Regions from separate parts of the Paenarthrobacter sp. AT5 genome, predicted to be linked through region 3. Evidence: riboswitches for the same ligand, from Rfam matches in the RefSeq annotation. Region 3 holds a riboswitch; each other region holds the start of a gene.
The links. A riboswitch is a leader RNA that binds a small molecule or an ion and turns the genes downstream of it on or off. The one in region 3 is predicted to bind glycine.
Positions count from the first base shown of each region.

Region 1: it holds a riboswitch for glycine, as region 3 does, so the genes downstream of both, cycA (D-serine/D-alanine/glycine transporter) here and gcvP (aminomethyl-transferring glycine dehydrogenase) in region 3, are expected to answer to the same signal.
Region 2: it holds a riboswitch for glycine, as region 3 does, so the genes downstream of both, gcvP (aminomethyl-transferring glycine dehydrogenase) here and gcvP (aminomethyl-transferring glycine dehydrogenase) in region 3, are expected to answer to the same signal.

Region 1 is NZ_CP136441.1:805,863-810,032, forward strand. It holds gene RI444_RS03825 (FAD/NAD(P)-binding protein) at 1-1,270, shown strand, start outside; glycine riboswitch at 1,367-1,466, shown strand; gene cycA (D-serine/D-alanine/glycine transporter) at 1,621-3,087, shown strand; gene RI444_RS03835 (ExeM/NucH family extracellular endonuclease) at 3,158-4,170, opposite strand, start outside.
Region 2 is NZ_CP136441.1:938,734-942,903, forward strand. It holds gene RI444_RS04470 (MFS transporter) at 1-1,096, opposite strand, end outside; gene RI444_RS04475 (TetR/AcrR family transcriptional regulator) at 1,170-1,709, shown strand; glycine riboswitch at 1,802-1,900, shown strand; gene gcvP (aminomethyl-transferring glycine dehydrogenase) at 2,078-4,170, shown strand, end outside.
Region 3 is NZ_CP136441.1:4,457,487-4,461,656, forward strand. It holds gene gcvP (aminomethyl-transferring glycine dehydrogenase) at 1-1,426, opposite strand, end outside; glycine riboswitch at 1,576-1,675, opposite strand; gene RI444_RS20765 (AMP-binding protein) at 1,931-4,170, shown strand, end outside.

The sequences.
Region 1 (4,170 bases), 1.0 Mb from region 3:
GGACAACGAACCCGTGCTGGTCCGGGGAATGGGCCTGAACTTCTTCGACGTCATGGGGCAGCTGACCGAGGGCCGCGGCGGCAAATTCGTGGACGCCGTCGCCCCGGGTACCGGCGCCCTGGAGTACCGTGCTTCCGGGCGCGAACCGAAAATCATCGCAGCGTCCAGGCGAGGCACCCCGTACCGGGCCAAAGCCGGGCTGTCCGGCTACTACGCCACGAGCATCACCCTCCGCTACCTGACGGAAGCCGCCGTCGACCGCTTCCGGGCTGCGGGGATCCAGCCCGGCTTCGACCATGATCTGTGGCCGCTCCTGCACCGGGACGCGTTGTGGGCGTACTACGCAACGTTGGCACGGTCCCAACCGGCCGCGATCCGGGACTCGGCCCAATTCCTGGCCGACCTGGAGGACGCGCTGCAGCCGCATGCGCACGCAACGGGCAACTGGGAAACCGAAGTGGGGGCGCTGGTCGAAAAACACGTGGTGGCTTCGCGCCGGCTGAACCTTCGGGCGCTCGCCGCCCCGTTGGCGGGCCGGACCTTCGCCTCCCGCCGCGAGTTGGACAAGGCCATCACCGATTACCTGGATGATGATGCCCTGCGTTCGGAGCTCGGCGAAGCCGATCCTGTGAAGATGGCGATCGGCGCACTCCATACGGGCCGCGCGATCCTTAAGACCGTGGTGGCGGACGGTGGAATCACGGATGAGTCGTGGGTGGCGGAGCTGCGCGGCTGGTTCGAATCCTTCGTCGAGGGACTGGCCAGCGGGCCTCCCGCACTTCGTTCGGAGCAGCTGGCCGCCTTGGCGCGTGCCGGCGTCGTGAGTTTCGTGGGGCCGGACCCGAAATTCAGCGTGGACCGAAACGCCAAGGTCTTCCGCGCCTTTTCGCCCTGGGTGCGGGATGCGCCCGTGCAGGCGAGGACCCTGATTGAAGCGATGTCGCCCGCCAACCGGGTGGGTATCAACGTCTCCCCGTTGCTGGAACAGCTCATGGAGGACGGCCTGGTGCGAACCAAGATCATGATGAGCGTCGAGGGGACGCCGGTGCAGACCACCGGCCTGGATGTGGAACCACATCCTTACCGGCCCGTGGCCGCGAACGGCTCGGTAACCGAGGGTTTGTACGTGCTGGGCCTTCAGCTGTCGGCAACCCAGTGGGGGACCGCCATCGCTGCCGAGGCGAAACCGGCAACGGGCCAGGCCTACACCAGCGGACAGCGGACGCTGCGCGACGCCGACGAGATCGCGCGGAGCATCCTGGGGCTTTAACCCCTTTTATGACGACCGTGGATGCCGGGCGTTTGCAGCGGGTGCCCGCCCTTCGCTAGTGTGTGATCTGCGTCACCGGCTGGTGATGCGCGCTAGTGATCCGCGGCGGGAGAGTCCTGCCGGTACATCCCGTCAGGCGCCGTAGGAGCAAACCCTCCCCAGGAATCTCTCAGGCACCCTGTACCGCCGCGGCGAGGCAACTCTGGAAAGAAGCACGGTTCCCACCGGGCTCACCGAAGGTGCAAGCGTTCCTGTCTGCAGGCACGCGGAAACTCTCAGGTCAATGACAGAGCGGGGAGGAACCCGAATCATCGTGGCATTCCGGTGCCGCCTGAACAATGGAGTTCCTCATGACGATTCAGCGCCCGCCAACAGACAACAACCATGAGCCCCACCTCGAACGGCAACTCAGCAACCGCCACATCCAACTGATCGCCATTGGCGGTGCCATCGGAACCGGCCTGTTCATGGGCTCCGGGAAAACCATCTCCGCCGCCGGGCCCTCCGTCATTTTCGTCTACATGATCATCGGCTTCATGCTGTTCTTCGTCATGCGGGCCATGGGCGAGTTGCTGTTGAGCAACCTGAACTACAAGTCCTTCAGCGACTTCGCCGCAGACCTTCTGGGTCCGTGGGCGGGATTCTTCACTGGATGGACGTATTGGTTCTGCTGGGTTATCACGGGCATCGCGGACGTCATTGCGATAGCCGGCTACTCGGAAGAGCTGTGGCCGGGCTTGCCCCTTTGGATTCCCGGACTCATCACGATCGGCATCCTCCTGCTCTTGAACCTGGCAACCGTGAAGGCCTTCGGCGAGACGGAATTCTGGTTCGCCCTCATCAAGATCGTGGCCATTGCGGCGCTCATCATCGTGGGCCTGTTCATGATCTTCAGTGGCTTCCAGTCCGATGCCGGCCCTGCCAGCTTCACCAACCTCTGGTCCCATGGAGGCTTCTTCCCCAACGAATTCATGGGGTTCGTGGCCGGTTTCCAGATCGCAGTCTTCGCGTTCGTGGGTATTGAACTGGTGGGAACCACCGCTGCCGAAGCGAAGGATCCGGAGAAAAACCTTCCCAAGGCCATCAACTCCATTCCCATCCGTGTGCTGCTCTTCTACGTAGGCGCCCTCATCATCCTGATGTCCGTTACTCCGTGGACGCAGTTCGCGGCCGGCCACAGCCCTTTCATCGCCATGTTCTCGCTTGCCGGGCTTGGGGCCGCAGCCACGATCGTCAACCTCGTGGTGTTGAGCTCGGCGATGTCCTCCGCGAACTCCGGGATCTACTCCACGTCCCGCATGGTTTACGGCTTGGCGCAGGAAGGCGACGCGCCCGCAGTCTTCAGTGCGCTCTCCGGACGCAAAGTACCCCGCAACGCGCTGTTCCTTTCCTGCGTGCTGCTGCTCTCCGGCGTCGTCCTCATGTACGCCGGCCAGGACGTTGGCAAGGCCTTCGACATGGTCACCACGGTGTCGGCCGTGTGCTTCGTGTTCGTCTGGTCGATCATCCTGGCGAGCTACCTCGCCTTCCGGAAGCGTCGTCCGCAACTGCACGATGGCTCCGCGTTCAAGATGCCCGGCGGTGTTGTGATGGTTTGGGTGGTCTTCGCGTTCTTCGGGTTCATCATGTGGGCATTGACCACGCAGCCGGACACCCTCATGGCGCTGCTTGTCACGCCGGTGTGGTTCGTGGCGTTGGGCATCGCGTGGGCCATCCTGCGCCGCCGGCCGGCCCACGTGGCCCGGTTTGAAGCTTTCCGCGCGAGCCTGCAAGAGGACGCTGAACGGCTTCCCGAGCCTGAACCCGCACGCAAGTAGGACACAAAAAGCCAGGCCCCGCGACCACACGGACGCGGGGCCTGGCCCCTTCACTGCCAACCCGGGTTTGTCAGCCCCTCAGGCACCTCTGATATTCCAACCAGGCGATGGCGTAGCGGAGCCAGCCCGCAATGTCGTACCACTTGGATGGTTTGGCCGGTGCCGTGCATTGCGGCGGATTCGGGACGCTCTCCGCCACCGTGACCAGGACCTTGACCGTGGTGCCGGTTTCGACGGCGGTGAGCACCAGCGTCGCGGTACCGGCTGCTGCTGTGGCGGGAACCGTGACGTTGACGTTCGCGGCACCGGAGGTCACCGGAACATCGCCCAACTCCACGGTGGTGCCTGCGGCGTCGACGAACGAGGCCTTGAGGGTCTTGTTCGCCGGGCTGCCGATGGACGTCAGGTCCAGCTTGGAAACGGCCAGGCTCAGGGCATCTCCGGCCGTGACGTCGCTGGCTGTTGTGTTGGCAACAGCTACGGAACGGCGCGCGAAGTCGGGCGATACCGGGTTGTGCGCCTGGAGGTACTTGATCCACGCATCCCGGTCCACCAGCCCGGTGTCCTTGGTGTTGCTGCCTTCCTGGAAGACGCGGAAGTTGTCACCGCCGGTGGCTAGGAAGCTGAAGGTACCGATCCTGTACTGCTTGGCCGGATCGATCGGCGTACCGTCCACCCAGATCCCGGTGACGCGCTCACCTGTCGGGCGGGCGGCGTCGTAGGTGTAGTTGACGTTCTTGGACAAGCCCAACTGCTGGTACGGGCGGCTCGGTACCGTTCCGTCGGGGTTGGTCTGCCACTGCTGTTCCAGGAGCGTCTTGAATTGTGCGCCAGTAAGGGACGTCGTCCAGAGATTGTTGACGAACGGCAGCACCGCGTTCGCCTCGGCATAGGTGATGGTTCCGTCCGGGGCGTAGTACAGCTCGTTGCGGAGCCCGCCGGGATTAACGACGCCGATCTCCGCTGCACCCAGTTCCGGCGCCTTGAGCGTGTCCACCAGTGAGTCCGCCACGAGGTTGCCCAACGTGGACTCGCTCGCGCGGTCGTCCCGCTTGGGGGCGCCGCCTTCGGGGTCCGGCGTGA
Region 2 (4,170 bases), 1.2 Mb from region 3:
CCACGACAACCGCCAGGTACCCCACTGCGTTGAGGACCAGGCCGCCCGCCACCACGAAGCCGGGGCGGATCCGCTTCACCAGCGGCACCACTACCAGCCCTGCCACGATGGTGGCCAAGAGGGCCGGGATCATGGCAATACCGGCCTCCATGGGCGACTGGCCTTCGATGAGTTGCAGGTGCTGGGCGAAGAAGTAGATGAACCCGGTCATGGAGAACAGGGACAGCACGTTGGCGACGATGGCCGTGCTGAACACTTTGTTGCTGAAGAGGCGCACGTCCAGCATGGGGCTGGCCAACTGCTGCTGCCGCCGCACGAAGAGCACGCCCAGTACCGCGCCGAAGAGCATGAAGAAAGCCGCGGTTGGCCCGAAGCCGTGCACGGCGAATTCCTTGATGCCGTAGACGAACGGAGCCATGGTGAGGACGGACAGGACGATGCTTGGTACGTCCACCCGGCCAGGGTTGGCGTCCTTCGACTCCGGAATGAGGATCCTGCCGAACGCAAGCAGGGGCAGGAGCAGGAACGCTGCCACCAGGAAGACAGCTCCCCACCAGAAGTGCTCCACCAGCCAGCCCCCAAAGATGGGACCGAGGGCTGCGCCGCCCGAGAACCCGGCTGCCCAGACGGCGATGGCGAGGCGGCGCCGGTTCGGATCGGTGAAGATGTTCCTGATCAGGGACAGTGTTGAGGGCATCAGCATGGCGCCGAAGACTCCAAGGGCTGCGCGGCCGGCTATCAGCCATTCAGCCGAGGGCGCGAACGCCGTAGCAGCCGACACCGCAGCGAAGCCTGTGCTGCCGGCCAGAAGCAGCCGCCGTCGTCCTATCCTGTCGCCGAGGTTGCCCATGGATACCAGCAATGCAGCCAGGACCAGCGGGTACGCGTCAACGATCCACAGAAGCTGGATGCCCCCGACTTCCAATGAGCGGGCGATCTCCGGTAGAGCGAAGGTGAGGGCGGTGTTGTCCACGGCCACCAGGAGAACCGGAAACATGAGCAGGGCAAGGGCCGTCCAGTCGCGCCATGCTGCCGTCCTGCCGTGGAGGCGACAGGTGGAAGTGCGGGGAGCTTTGGTTGCGGACGACGAAAACATGAATATTACTGTACCGTCCAGACGGTATAGTTTCAAAAGAGCTCAACACGCCTGTTTAGGGAATGATGGACACATGCCGCGAAAACCAGTTGCCAAGGATGCCGTCCTGGATGCCTTCGAGGCGCTCCTGATCGAGGTGGGGGAGCGGGCAGCAACGCTCGACGCCGTCGCGAAGCGCGCCGGAGTCTCCAAGGGAGGGCTCCTCTATCACTTCCCCAACAAGGAGGCCCTCATCAGCGCTTTGCTGGAACGCCTCGACCGATTGGCGGAGGAAGACACCGAACAAATGATCGCGGCCCCGGACGGCGCAGCTGCGTACTTCATCCGGTCTTCAGTGTGGGCCGGTACGCCCATGGACCGGGCTTTTGTGGCGACCACCCGCTTGGCAGAGGTAGCCCACGAGGAGACGCGGAGGAGGTTTGCCGCCATCCAACAACGCTGGCTCGACGTGCTCGCCGAGGACGTTGGGCCGGAAGTCGCCAAAGCCGTCAGCTACATGGGTGACGGACTCTATTTCAACGCCATGTTCGAAGGCGGGCAGGCGGGCGGCAGCGCCGGGCGGGAGGCCGACGTCGGGATCCTTCTCGAGGTTCTGGAGCGACTGCGCAAGTAGCGCTCCGCCTATTTGCCGCGACGCCGGGCACGTAGGACAATTAACAATTGTGGTGCGCCTTGCAGCGGGCCGCGAACAACTGCATAAGCCTATGATCTGCGGCGGGAGAGTCCTGCAAAGCACGTGACGCAGGCGCCGTAGGAGCAAATCCTCCCCAGGAATCTCTCAGGCCCACGCACCGCCGCGGCTAGGCAACTCTGGAAAGCAGCAGGCAATCCGCCGTCAGCGGTGACGATTGTTGTGTTCACCGACGGTGCAAGCGGCGTTGCGCAGGCAACCCGCGGAAACTCTCAGGTCCAATACAGAGCGGGGAGGAACCCGAGCCACTGCGGCGTACCCAAGCGCCGCCCAACTAATGGAGTTCCTTCGTGACGGTTAGTTCAGCCTCCACCGCCTTCGTCGATCGGCACATCGGTGCCCGCCGCCAGGCCGACATCGGCACCATGCTCAAGTCAGTCGGTTACGACTCCGTGGATTCCCTCGTGGACACCGCGGTTCCCAACGACATCCGCCAGGACGTTGCCCTGACGCTGCAGAACGCGCTGAGCGAGGTGGAGGTCCTTGCTGAACTCCGCAAGCTTGCTTCCAAGAACAAGACTGCTGTCCAGATGATCGGCCAGGGCTACTACGACACCATCACGCCGCCGGTTATCCGCCGCAACATTCTCGAGTCGCCGGCCTGGTACACCGCCTACACGCCCTACCAGCCGGAAATTTCCCAGGGCCGCCTCGAAGCGCTGCTGAACTTCCAGACCATGGTGCAGGACCTCGTTGGCCTGCCGATCGCCAATGCTTCGCTCCTTGACGAAGCCACCGCAGTCGCTGAAGCCGTGCTGATGATGCGCCGTGCCAACAAGAACAAAGCCGTCCAGGATGGCAAGACCGTCCTCGACGCAGACTGCCTGCCGCAGACCATCGCGATCGTGAAGGGCCGCGCTGAGGCGCTCGGCTTCGAGGTGGAGGTTGCGGACCTCTCCGCGGGACTGCCCGACGGCGACATCAACGGCGTCGTCCTCCAGCAGCCCGGCGTCTCCGGCCGTGTCTTCGACCACTCCGCCGTCATCGCCGAGGCGAAAGAGCGGGGCGCGCTGGTGACGGTTGCTGCCGACCTTCTTTCCCTCACGCTCATCACCCCTCCGGGTGAACAGGGTGCGGACATCGCCGTCGGCTCCGCCCAGCGACTGGGTGTTCCGCTGTTCTTCGGCGGCCCGCACGCCGCTTACATGGCAGTTCAGAAGGGGCTGGAGCGTTCCATGCCCGGCCGTCTGGTGGGCGTTTCCAAGGACGACGCCGGTGTCCCCGCCTACCGCTTGGCGCTGCAGACCCGCGAGCAGCACATCCGCCGCGAAAAGGCCACGTCCAACATCTGCACGGCGCAGGCTCTCCTGGCCATCGTCGCCTCGATGTATGCCGTCTACCACGGCCCCGAAGGCCTGAAGGCCATCGCCGAGACCGCCCACCACCACGCGCGCACCCTTGCGGCCTCACTGAAGGCTGCCGGCGTCGAGGTCCTGCACGGGTCCTTCTTCGACACCATCACGGTTCGCGTTCCGGGCCGCGGCGCCGAGCTCGTCGCTGCTGCCGAAGAGCGTGGCATCAACCTGCGTGGAATCGACGGGGACACCGTGGGTATCTCCGTGGATGAGACAACAACAACTGACATCGTCGGCAGTGTCCTTGAAGTTTTCGGTGCCTCCGCGGTTGAGTCCGCAGAGGGCTTTGCGCTGGAGGCTTCCGTTGAGCGCTCCAGTGAGTACCTGCAGCACCCCGTGTTCAACACCCACCGCTCCGAAACGCAGCTCCTGCGCTACATCCGCAAGCTCTCCGATCGCGACCTCGCGCTGGACCGGACCATGATTCCGCTGGGTTCGTGCACCATGAAGCTGAACGCCACGGCGGAGATGGAAGCCATTTCCTGGCCCGAGTTCGCCTCCATCCACCCCTTCGCTCCTGATTCCCAGACCGAGGGCTGGCGTGAACTCATCGCCGACCTCGAAGCCCAGCTGACCGAGATCACGGGCTACGACCAGGTCTCCATCCAGCCGAACGCCGGGTCCCAGGGCGAGCTGGCCGGGCTCCTCGCCATCCGCGGCTACCACCACTCCCGCGGAGACCAGCAGCGGAACGTCTGCCTCATCCCCGCCTCGGCACACGGCACCAACGCAGCGTCCGCCGTGCTCGCCGGCATGAAGGTTGTTGTTGTAGCCACTGCAGCTGACGGAACCATCGACCACGAGGATCTCAAGGCCAAGATCGAGGCCAACCGCGAAGTTCTCTCGGCCATCATGATCACCTACCCCTCTACCCACGGTGTCTACGACGCCGACGTGCGGGAAGTCTGCGACGCTGTCCACGAAGCCGGTGGCCAGGTCTACATCGACGGTGCAAACCTCAATGCACTGGTCGGTTTGGCGCAGCCGGGCAAGTTCGGCGGCGACGTGTCCCACCTGAACCTGCACAA
Region 3 (4,170 bases):
TCTCGGAACAGTGCGTGCTGAACACGGGGTGCTGCAGGAAGTCGGAGGTGCGGAGCACGTCCGAGGCCAGTTCGAACCCTGCCGCGTCCCCGACCGGACCAGCGCCGAAGGCGACGGCAACCGCGGAGAGGACCTCCGGCGTCGTGGTTTCATCAACGGAAACACCCACGGTGTCCTCGTCGATGCGGCGGAGGTTGATGCCACGTGCTTCGGCGGCACCGATCACCTTGCTTGCCTTGCCCGGGACGCGGACGGTGAGGGTGTCGAAGAACGAATCAGAGACGAGTTCGCGGCCGGCCTTCTGCAGTGCCGTGGCCAGAACGCGAGCGTGGCCGTGCACAGTCTCGGCGATCGCCTTGAGTCCGTCCGGACCGTGGTACACCGCGTACATCGAGGCAACGATCGCGAGCAGGGCCTGTGCCGTGCAGATGTTGGACGTGGCCTTTTCGCGGCGGATGTGCTGCTCGCGGGTCTGCAGGGCGAGGCGGTAGGCGGGAACGCCGGCGTTGTCCTTGGACACACCAACGATGCGGCCCGGGAGGGTGCGCTCCATGCCCTGGCGGACGGCCATGTAAGCGGCGTGCGGGCCACCGAAGAACAGCGGAACGCCGAAGCGCTGCGCGGTTCCGACGGCGATGTCCGCACCCTGCTCGCCCGGGGGCGTGATGAGGGTAAGCGCCAGCAGGTCGGCGGCAACGGTGACCAGTGCACCGCGCTCTTTCGCGGAAGCGATCACTGGGGCGTGGTTGAAAACCCGGCCCGAGACGCCGGGCTGCTGGAGGACGACGCCGTTGATGTCGCCGTCGGGCAGTCCTGCGGAGAGGTCCGCAACCTCCACCTCGAAGCCGAGCGCTTCTGCGCGGCCCTTCACGATCGCAATGGTCTGCGGGAAGAGATCGGCGTCCAGGACGGTCTTGCCGTCCTTCGCGGTCTTGTCCTTGTTGGCGCGGCGCATGAGCAGCACGGCCTCGGCCACGGCGGTGGCTTCGTCAAGGAGGGAAGCGTTGGCGATCGGAAGGCCAGTGAGGTCCTGGACCATGGTCTGGAAGTTCAGGAGTGCTTCGAGGCGGCCCTGGGAAATTTCGGGCTGGTACGGAGTGTAGGCGGTGTACCAGGCCGGGGACTCAAGGATGTTGCGGCGGATCACCGGGGGCGTGATGGTGTCGTAGTAGCCCTGGCCGATCATCTGGACGGCAGTCTTGTTTTTGGCCGCGAGCTTGCGGAGTTCGGCCAGGACCTGGGTCTCGCTGAGGGCCTTTTGCAGGGTCAGCGGCGAGGACTGGCGGATGGAATCGGGGACCGCAACGTCAACCAGGCCATCAACGGAGTCGTAGCCGATGGCCTTGAGCATGGTGTCGATATCAGCCTGGCGGCGGGCGCCGATATGCCGGTCCGCGAACGCGGTTGGGGAGGATTGAACAGTCAAGAGGAACTCCAGGATTCAGGCGCCCGCTGAGCGCCATGGTGAATATGGGTTCCTCCCCGCTCTGTATTGGACCTGAGAGATTCCGCGGACTTGGTTGTCCACTTGCACCGTCGGTGAGCCCGGTTGCCCGGACTGCTTTCCAGAGTTGCCTCGCCGCGGCGGTACATGGGCCTGAGAGATTCCTGGGGAGGATTTGCTCCTACGGCGCCTGACTGGATGTACCCGGCAGGACTCTCCCGCCGCAGATCAAAAGCGTGTGCGCCACCTCGGTGACACGCTTCACACCATAGCGGGTGATCGTGAAGAAAGGCAAGACGCGCAGGTCAGGGCGGTTGGGAAGTGCTAGAGCGTCCCCCGCAGGGCGGCGGGAAGTGATAGAGCGTCCGAAGGTCCGTTGCTCTATCACTTCCCCTCCCCTTTTCCGGGTTGCTCCAAGGCTTCACATTTCGGAACCGCGCGCAAATCCATTTGAGTTAGGTTAGGCATACCTTCTATCTTGCCTTGGTGAGTATTCAGCCGGATTTGGCCGGAGTCTCCTTTGCCGCCCATTTGGCATCGTTTGGAGACCGGCCCGCAGTACACCTCGGAACAGACACAGTGAGCTACGCCCAACTGGCCTGCCGAGTCCAGGAGATGGCGGCGTCGTTTGGCAGCGCCCGCCGCCTTGTCGCCCTCGAGGCCGACAACACTTTGTCGTCGTTGACGGTGTACCTGGCAGCCCTCTCGTCGGGCCATCCGCTGCTCATCCTTCCCTCCGGCGGAGGCCCTGCCGTTGAGTCGCTGCTGGCGGCTTACGAGCCGGATCTCATTGCGCGCTCCGTCGACGGTGGAATAACCCTTGAAGAACGCCGCTCCGGGAGCAAGCACGATCTCCATCCCGAACTCGCCCTGCTGCTGAGCACGTCGGGCTCAACCGGATCACCCAAACTGGTCCGCATCTCCGCAGCATCGGTGCAGGCGAATGCGCAGGCCATTGCGCAGTACCTGCATCTCCGTCCGGCGGACACGGCGGCCACCACGCTTCCCCTGTCCTACTGCTACGGCATGAGCGTCGTGAACAGCCACCTCCTGGTGGGTGCCTCAATTGCCCTCACGGATCTGTCCGTGGTTGATCCGTGCTTCTGGGAGCTGATGCGGTCGCGGTCTGTCACGTCTTTCGCCGCGGTTCCCTACACCTTTGACCTGCTCGAACGCGTGGGCTTCGAAACCATGGAGCTACCCAGCCTTCGGTACATCACCCAGGCGGGCGGACGCCTGGACCCTGCCCGCGTGCGCCGTTATGCGCAGCTCGGCCAGGAGCGCGGCTGGGACCTCTTTGTGATGTACGGCCAGACCGAAGCGACAGCACGGATGGCGTACCTCCCCCCGGATGAGGCGGCCGAGAACCCCCACGCCATAGGGGTCCCCATTCCCGGAGGATCCTTCCGGCTGGAGCCCGTGCCCGGCCTGGATGAGAGCGAGCTCGTCTACTCCGGGCCGAACGTCATGCTGGGTTACGCCGAGCAGCCATCGGACCTCGCCCGGGGACGGGACATCACCGAGCTCCGCACGGGCGACCTCGCACGCAGGGGGCCGGGAGGCTTGTACCAGATCGTCGGGCGGCGGAGTCGCTTCGTGAAGATCGTGGGGCTGCGCGTTGACCTGGGACGGGTCGAAAAGATCCTGGCCGACTACGGCGTCACGGCAGCAGTTGCCGGGTCCGACAGTGGCCTCGTGGCCGCCGTCGAAGGCAAGCATGAACTCTCCATTCTCGCGAAGACCGTGGCGCAGGACCTTGGCATACCCCGGGCGGCGTTGACCCTCTGCTCAGTCGACTCGATTCCACGGCTGGTCAACGGAAAAACGGATTACCCTGCCGTCCTCGCCTTGGCATCGCAGGAGCCGCAAAGGAACCCGGAGCTTCCATCCGCAAAAGCCTGCGATGACCCCAAGACCATTTTTGCCGATGTTCTTGAGCGGACCGACGTCAAGGAAACGGACACGTTCGTCTCATTGGGCGGCGATTCGCTCTCCTACGTAGCCGCGTCGGTCCGGCTGGAAAGTGCCTTGGGCTACCTTCCCGACGGGTGGCACCTGATGCCGGTGTGCGAACTGACTCCCAAAGAACCGGAAGCGAAGCCAGCAGGGCCCAACAAGGCGGGACCCAACCCACAGCCGGGGACGGCGCCGCAGCGTCGCAGGTTGATTGCCCGCATGGAGACCGGGATCGTCCTGCGGGCAGTGGCCATCATCTTCATCGTTTCCACCCATGTGGGCCTCTTCGACTGGGAAGGGACGGCCCACGTCCTGATAGCGGTGGCTGGATACAACTTTGCCCGGTTCCAACTGTCGGGCCCACGCCGGGAACGGCTCAAACGGCAACTGAAGGCGGTGGCACGGATCGCCCTGCCCAGCATGGCGGTGATCGGCGTGGCCTTCGCCACCACGGACGACTACGGTTGGCACAACATTTTCCTGCTCAACACGTTGGTGGGGCCCCAAGGCTGGACCGACATGTCGCGCTTCTGGTTCATTGAGATCCTGGTGCATATCCTGGTGGGCCTGGCGGCGCTGCTGGCCATCCCCGCCCTGGACAGGGCACAGCGCAGGTGGCCGTGGCTGCTTCCACTCAGCCTCGCAGCGATTGACCTGCTCCAACGCTTCGACGTGATCGAACTCCCCTACCCCGGGCAGGGGCCCGTCCTGTGGCTCTTCGCCTTCGGCTGGGCCGCCGCTTTGTCCAAGACGTGGTGGCAACGCTCGGC